DNA from 2 places in the Streptomyces sp. NPDC052299 genome. Region 2 is predicted to be linked to the other one. Evidence: riboswitches for the same ligand, from Rfam matches in the RefSeq annotation. Region 2 holds a riboswitch; the other holds the start of a gene.
What was found. A riboswitch is a leader RNA that binds a small molecule or an ion and turns the genes downstream of it on or off. The one in region 2 is predicted to bind cobalamin.
Positions count from the first base shown of each region.

Region 1: another riboswitch for cobalamin. It lies ahead of AB0L33_RS10590 (prenyltransferase/squalene oxidase repeat-containing protein); the one in region 2 lies ahead of AB0L33_RS26230 (ABC transporter substrate-binding protein).

Region 1 covers NZ_JBFAUP010000005.1:156,593-160,432, forward strand. Annotated here, with positions in the region: gene AB0L33_RS10575 (winged helix DNA-binding domain-containing protein) at 1-221, shown strand, start outside; gene AB0L33_RS10580 (DUF3291 domain-containing protein) at 218-682, opposite strand; gene AB0L33_RS10585 (helix-turn-helix domain-containing protein) at 731-1,369, opposite strand; cobalamin riboswitch at 1,542-1,676, shown strand; gene AB0L33_RS10590 (prenyltransferase/squalene oxidase repeat-containing protein) at 1,778-3,040, shown strand; gene AB0L33_RS10595 (SCO2322 family protein) at 3,250-3,840, shown strand, end outside.
Region 2 covers NZ_JBFAUP010000017.1:24,785-28,624, reverse strand. Annotated here, with positions in the region: gene AB0L33_RS26240 (acyl carrier protein) at 1-139, shown strand, start outside; gene AB0L33_RS26235 (beta-ketoacyl-[acyl-carrier-protein] synthase family protein) at 136-1,359, shown strand; cobalamin riboswitch at 1,410-1,597, shown strand; gene AB0L33_RS26230 (ABC transporter substrate-binding protein) at 1,659-2,687, shown strand; gene AB0L33_RS26225 (iron chelate uptake ABC transporter family permease subunit) at 2,768-3,784, shown strand; gene AB0L33_RS26220 (ABC transporter ATP-binding protein) at 3,781-3,840, shown strand, end outside.

The DNA of each region.
Region 1 (3,840 bases), on a different contig from region 2:
CGACCCTGCTGGTGGACGGCTTCGTCGCGGGCGTGTGGCGCCCGACGACCGAGGGGGTCGAGGCCACGGCGTTCCACCCGCAGCCGCCCGCCGTCTGGGACGAACTGGCGGCGGAGGCCGAGGCGTTGACCGCGTTCCTCGGCACCCGCGAGCGGGCGGTCTACAACCGCTACCACCACTGGTGGGCGAAACTCCCGGACGCGGATGTGCGGATGCTCTAGGACCTTCCTGCCGGCGGCGGGTGCGGGGCGCGGAAGGTGAAGGCGTCGGGGGTGTCGCCCTTCGCGCGGAGCAGGGCGATGCGTTCCATCGCCTCCTCGACGCCCGGGCGGTGACCGGCCGGGACCCACCACAGGGCCATGTGGTGGTCGGCCAGGCGCTCGAACCACTCGCGGCGGCGGGCCATGACCCTCAGGTGATCGCTGCGGTACACGTACGCCTTCAGGGCGTCGACCGATTCCCAGACCGAGCAGTTGAACAGGAGGAACTGGTCCTCGTCCTCGGGGCGCAGGCTCGTGGCGTCGGCCCCGCCGTCGTCCACCATCCGCCAGACGAAGCCGGGGGCGTGGTCGGCGAGGGCGTTGATCTCGGGGAGCTGTGCGACGAAGTCGGCGAGCTGGGGGCTGTCGAGCGGGGCGAGGATGCGCCCGATGTTGACCTGGGCAAGGTGGAAGTCGTTCACGGGCCCAAGCATGGCCGGGTGAACCTTCTAAAGTCAACGGATTCTTTTTTAGAAGTCGGCGGTCCCCTCGGGGCCCTCGACCGCGACGCAACAGCCTTCCGGCAGCGGCTCCATGACCGCCTTCCAGCCCTCGGGGAGCAGCCCTTCGATCCCGGCGAGGTTCATCCCGCAGACCAGGGCCGGGAATTGCTCGGCCAGCGCGTGGAACGGGCAGTTGCGCAGCCGGAGCTTTCCGCAGCCCCAGTACGGTTCGTAGCCGCGCTCCCGCAGCGCCTCGACGGGGTCCGCCGTGCTCGCCGCCTCCCCGGCCGCGCGCGCCGCCGCCTGCAGCTCGTTGTCGAGCCCGGCCCGTTCGACCACCTCGGCGAGCAACTGGCCGACGGTGTCGTAGGAACGCGGCGGTACGGAGACGGCGTGCTCGCCGGCCGCCCGCCGGTACAGCTTGGAGGGCCGCCCGGCGCCGGGGCCGGTGCGCCCGGAGAGCCGGCGGAAGCCGGCCTCCAGGAGCCCGGCGTCCACGAGCTTGTCCAGGTGGAACGCGGCCACGGCCCGCGTCACCCCGACCGCGTCCGCCGCGGCGTCCCGCGTGACGTCGCCCTGGGCGGCGGCCACGTGCCGGTACAGTCCGCGGCGTACGGGGTCCCCGAGGGCCGCCAGCGCATCCAGGGCGGCGTCGTCACTGCTCACGGACCCGAGTCTAGGCGGCACGCCTCTCGGGGGCGCTGCCCCCGAACCCCCGCTGCTCAATCGCCGGAGGGGCTTGATTTTGCCCCCGGCGCGAGACCAAGCCTCTCCGGCGCTTGAGGAGCGGGGTCCGGGGCAGCGCCCCGGTTTCGGGAAGGGGCGGGGAGGGGAAGAAACCCCGCCCGCTAGACTGGCCGCGTCGTCACTATGCCCGTTCAGGGGGAAGCCGGTGCGAATCCGGCACTGACCCGCAGCCGTAAACCGCCGCGAGGCGAAAGTCGGAATGCCCTGCCCGAGTCGTGACCCGCTCACGCCGCCGGAACCCCGGCGGCCCGCCCCGTCGAGGAATACGGAGCCGGAGCCTGGTGCCGTGTGTGCCGTCCCCGGCCCCCAGGAGAGGCACCGCCCGCCATGACCGCACGCCGCAGCGCCGCCGCGCTCGCCGTCACCGCCGCCGCGCTCTGCGCGGCCGCCGCCCCGGCGGCCGTCGCCGCGCCGTCGCCGTCGCCCTCCCCCTCGGCCGCGCTGCCCTCCGGGCTCTACGGCACCGGCGACCCGACGTACGACGGGGTGTGGCGGCAGTCACTCGCCTTCCTCGCGCAGCAGGCCACCGGTGTGACCCCGGCCACGAAGGCCGTCGACTGGCTGACCGGCCAGCAGTGCGACAGCGGCGCCTTCCCCGCGTACCGTCCGGACGCCTCCGCGCCCTGCACCGACAAGACGGTGGTCGACACCAACGCGACGGCCGCCGCGGCCCAGGCCCTGCGCGCGATCGGCGGCCACCAGGACGCCGTCGCGAACGCGGTCAGCTGGCTGAAGTCCGTCCAGAACGAGGACGGCGGCTGGGGCTACACCGCGGGCAGCCCGAGCGACGCGAACTCCACGTCCATCGTGATCGGCTCCCTCGCCCGGGCCGGCGAGAAGCTGGGCGACGTGACGACGCACGGCGGCAAGACCCCGTACGCCGCGCTGCTGACGTTCTCCATCCCCTGCGGCGGCAAGGACGGCGGCGCCTTCGCCTACCAGCCCGACAAGTCCGGCAAGCTCGCCGCCAACGGTGACGCCACCGCCGCCGGTGTCCTCGGCGCGCTCGGCAAGGGCCTGGTCGTCTCGGACAACGCGGCCGTGAAGGACCCCGCCTGCCACCAGGGGTCCCCGCTCGAACCGGAGCAGGCCGCGCAGAACGGCGCCTCCTACCTCGCGACCGCCCTCGCGAAGAACGGCCACCTGGACCTGCCGAAGATGCCCGGCGCCGAGGACAGCGAGCCGCAGCCCGACTTCGGCAACACCGCCGACGCGGTCGTCGCCCTGTCCGCCGCCGGGCACAAGGACAAGGCGGCCGGCCCGGTCGCCTGGCTGAAGAAGAACTCCGCCGCCTGGGCGAAGCAGAGCGGCCCCGCCGCCTACGCCCAGCTGATCCTGGCCGCCCACGCGACCGGCGCCGACGTCCACGACTTCGGCGGCGCCGACCTCGTCGCCCAGCTGAACGCGACCGGCCCCGAGCCGGCCGCCGTGAAGAAGCCGGAGCCGACGGCCACGGAGGACGAGGAGAAGAAGGACAGCGGCGACGGCGACGGCATCGGCGGCGTCTGGTGGTTCGTCGGCATCGGCCTCGCGGTCGGCGCGGGCGCCGGCTTCCTGATCAGCGGCCGCCGCAAGAACCAGCAGCTGTGAGGGGCTGCCGGGTGGCCTCGGGCCGGTCGAGCGGACGCGGTCCGGTGCGTGCGATTCCAAGGCAGAGGAGGGAGTCGACGCGGAGCGTCGCTGACCGACGACAACGCCGGAAGCGTGCGTGCCGGGGCGTGGCCGCCCGGTCCGAGGCCACCCGGCAGCCCCACCGCCGCGTCGGACGGGCGCTCGCGCTCCTCGTCCTCGGTGCCGTCCTGGCGCTGCTCGGCGCGGGCACGGCGCAGGCGGCGGGCTACCGCTACTGGTCGTTCTGGGAGGGCTCCGGGAGCGGCTGGTCGTACGCCACCCAGGGGCCGTCGCTCGTCCGGCCCGAGGACGGCTCGGTGCAGGGGTTCCGCTTCTCGGTGAGCGCGGACTCCCAGGACGCCTCCAAGCCGCGCAACGCCCCCGACTTCGCGAAGATCTGCGCGGACACCCCGGCGAAGGACGGCAGCAAGCGCGTCGCCGTCGTCATCGACCCGGGCACCGCGGCCGACGCGCCGGACGGCGAGACGCCGCCCCCGCCGCGCACCGCCTGCGCACGGGTGGCGAAGGACGCGAGCAGCGCGGAGGCCCTGGCCGCGGTCGCCAAGCCGCTGCGCTACGACGCGAGCGCGATGCTCTGCGCGATCTCCGGCTACCCGGCCACCGGCTGCGGCGAGCAGGTCTCCGGCGCCGCGACCGGCGGCACGGACGGCGGCGCTTCCCACGACGGCACGGCCGGCGGCAGCAAGGCACCCGCCTCGGCCGCCGCGTCCGACGCCGCCTCCACCGGCGGCCACGGCGACGACGGCGGCCCGTCCGCG
Region 2 (3,840 bases):
CTCCCTCGCGGCGGCCGAGTTCGCCGTCGTCCTCCGGGAGACCACCGGGGTCGAGCTGGACACGGGCACCCTCACCCGGGGGACCACCCTCGCCGAGCTGACGGCGCACCTCGACGCGGCGGTGGGCGCCGCCCGATGAGGACACCGGCCATCGCCGTCACCGGTCTCGGCATGATCACCCCGGTCGGCAACGACACCGAGTCCACCTGGGAGGGGGTGTGCGCGGCTGTGAGCCCGGCCCGCCACATCCCCGCGCTCGCCGGGTGCGCGATCGACTTCGCCTGCGTGGTCGACGGCGTCGACCTGGACGCCGAGATCGGCCGCCGTACGGCCTTCCGGATGGGCCGGTACGTCAAGTTCGCGGTCCTGGCCGCCCGGGAGGCCGTCGCCGACGCCGGGCTCGACCCGGCCGGCTGGGACGGCAGCCGGGTCGCGGTCGTCGTCGGCACCAGCAGCGGCGGCTCCGCGCACCTCACCGACCAGGCGCTGGTGCTGGAGCGGCGGGGCCCGGAGGCCACCTCGCCCGCCGGGGTCCTGCTGACCATCCCCAACATGCCCGCCGCCGAGATCGCGATCGAGATGCGGGCCACCGGACCCAGCATGGCCCCCTGCACGGCCTGTTCGTCCGGCGTCACCGCGCTGTCCGTCGCCCGCGACCTGCTCGCGACCGGGCAGTGCGACGTCGCCATCGCGGGGGCGACCGAGTCGACCGTCTTCCCGATCGCCATGACCGGTTTCGCCCGGTCCGGCGCCGCCGCCCGCGCGGACGGCGACCTGTCCCGGCTCAGCAGGCCCTTCGCCGCCGACCGCGCCGGACTCGTCATGGGCGAAGGAGCCGCCGTCATGGTGCTGGAACGCGCCGCCGACGCGGAGGCCAGGGGCGCCGAACCCAGGGCCCTGATCGCCGGCACCGGGGCCACCACGGACGCCCACCACCCCACCAGCCCGCACCCCGACGGGCGGGTCGCCCGGGCCGCCGTCGAGGCCGCCCTGCGCGACGCGGGCTGGCGGTCCGACGAGGTGGAGCACGTCAACGCGCACGGCACCGCGACCGTACGCAACGACGCCGCCGAGGCCGCGCTGATCAGCCGGGTGTACCCGCACCGGCCACCCGTCACCGCCCCCAAGGGCGTGCTGGGGCACTGCATGGGCGCGGCCGGGGCGATCGAGGCGGGGCTGACGATCCTCACCCTCCAGCGCGGGGTCGTCCCACCGGTCGCCAACCTGGACGCGCCCGCGCCCGGGTTCGACATCGACTGCGTCACGAAGGTGCCGCTGGTGCGGCCGGTCCGCCGGGCCGTCAGCCACTCCTTCGGCTTCGGCGGGCACAACGCGGTCGTGGCCCTCCAGCGCCCCTGACCGGCCGATCCCTGGCGGGCGAGGGCGCCGCTGAGCTGCGCGTAGGCCCGTGGTAGCGTGCCGGAGCCAGTCGAACTCCTCGTGGGAGTCAGGGAATCCGGTGCGAATCCGGAACTGACGCGCAGCGGTGAGGGGGACGGGCGGGGCCACGGCCACTGGGAGACCCGGCGTCTCCCGGGAAGGCGTCCCGTCCGAGCGAACCCGAGTCCGAAGACCTGCTGGCGACCGCCGCCCGGGACCGGGCGGCGGACCGTACAGCGGGCCCCGCGCATGGGCCCAGAGACGCCGAGGTATGCCCCGTGCCGCCCCTACGTTGTGCCGTTCCGCTCACCGTCGCCCTCCTGCTGCTGACGGCCTGCCAAGGGGCCCCGTCCGGAAGGGCCGACGCCTCCGGCCGGACGGACGGCTATCCGGTCACGCTCAGGAACTGCGGGCGCACCGTCACCGTGGACGCCCCGCCCCGGCGCGCGGTCTCCGTCGACCAGGGCACCACGGAGATCCTGCTCTCGCTCGGCCTCCAGGACCGGATGGCCGCCACCGCCACCTGGACCGACCCGGTGATGAAGGGCCTGGAGAAGGCCAACGCGGGCGTGAAGCGGATCGCCGACAACCGGCCCTCGTCCGAGAAGGTCCTCGACCAGGAGCCCGACTTCGTCGCGGCCGACTTCGAGTCGACGCTCGCCAAGGGCGGTGTCGCCCCGCGCGCACAGTTCGAGGAGCTGGGCGTCCCCACCTACGTCGCGCCCGCCGACTGCGCCGCCAAGGACAACACCAAGGACGGCGACGGCGTCCGCAGCGGCGCCCTGACCATGGACAGCGTCTACGCCGAAGTGCGCGACCTGGCCCGGGTGTTCGGCGTGCCCGAGCGCGGCGAGAAGCTGGTCGCGCGGCTCCGCGAACGCATCCGCAAGGCCACCGACGGCATCGACGCGTCCGGTACCTCCGTCATGTACTGGTTCGCCAACTCCGAGGCCCCCTACCTGGCGGGCTGCTGCGGGGCGCCGGGCATCATCACCCGGGAGCTCGGCCTGAAGAACGTCTTCGACGACACCCACGACGAATGGCCCCAGATCAACTGGGAGACCGTCGCCGACCGCAACCCGGACGTGCTCGTCGTCGGCGACCTCACCCGCAAGTCGCAGACCGCCGAGAGCGCCGCCGGGAAGATCGCCTTCCTGGAGTCCAACCCCGTCACGAAGAAGATGGACGCCGTACGCCACAAGCGCTACGTCCTGCTCAGTGGCCAGGCCATGAACCCGACCATCCGCACGGTCGAGGGCGTCGAACTGGTGGCCGCCGGGCTGCGCGACCTCGGACTCGCGGGGTGACGGCCACCGGCCGGCTCGCCGGCCCGTCCGAGAAGGCCCCGCACGGCGAGGCGCCGGGAGCGGCGCCCGCACGCCCCCGGCTGCGCGGACTGCGCGGCGGCCTCCTGTGGGCCGGCGGCCTCCTGCTGCTCGCCCTGTCCGTCGCGGTCGCCGTCACCATCGGACCGGCCCGGATCTCCGTCGTGGACGTGTGGTCCGCCGTCGCCGCCCATCTCGGCATCGGCGAGGCCCGGCTCAGCCCGATCCGCGACGGCATCATCTGGAACCTGCGCATGCCGCGCACCCTGCTCGCCGCCGTCTGCGGGGCCGGCCTCGCGGTCTGCGGGACCGTCATGCAGTCCCTGCTGCGCAATCCGCTCGCCGACCCCTTCGTCCTCGGCGTCTCCTCCGGCGCGTCCACCGGCGCTGTCCTGGTCGTCGTGCTCGGCGTCGGCGGGGGAGCGGTGACGCTGCCGGCCGGAGCGTTCGTCGGGGCCCTCTGCTCCTTCGCCCTGGTGATGCTGCTCAGCCACACCCTGGGCGGCTCCACCGACCGGGTCGTGCTCTCCGGCGTGGCGGCGATGCAGCTCTTCTCGGCGCTGACCTCGTTCGTCGTCATGACGGCCGCCGACGCCGAGCAGACCCGCGGGGTGCTGTTCTGGCTGCTCGGCTCGCTCGGCGGAGTCGGCTGGACCGACGTCTGGGTCTGCTCCGCCGTCCTCGCCGTCAGCCTGCTGATCTGCCTGGGCCACGCCCGTACGCTCGACGCCTTCGCCTTCGGGCAGGACGCGGCCGCGGCCCTCGGCGTGAACGTCGGCCGTGTCCGGACCGTCCTGCTCTGCACGACCGCGCTCCTGACCGCCGCCCTCGTCAGCTCGGCCGGGGCCGTCGGCTTCGTCGGGCTCGTCCTGCCGCACGCCGCCCGCGCCCTCACCGGCTCGGGCCACCGCCGGCTGCTGCCGGTCACCGCGCTCGCCGGGGCCGTCTTCCTCGTCTGGGTCGACACGCTCGCCCGGACCGTCCTCGATCCCCAGGAGGTCCCGGTGGGCGTCGTCACCGCCCTGATCGGCGTGCCCGCCTTCGTCGTCGTCCTCCACCGCACCAGGCGGCCCGCGTGACCGGGGCGGCGGCCGAGGGCCTGCGGGCCGCACGGGTCGGCCGGGAAGCCGGCGGC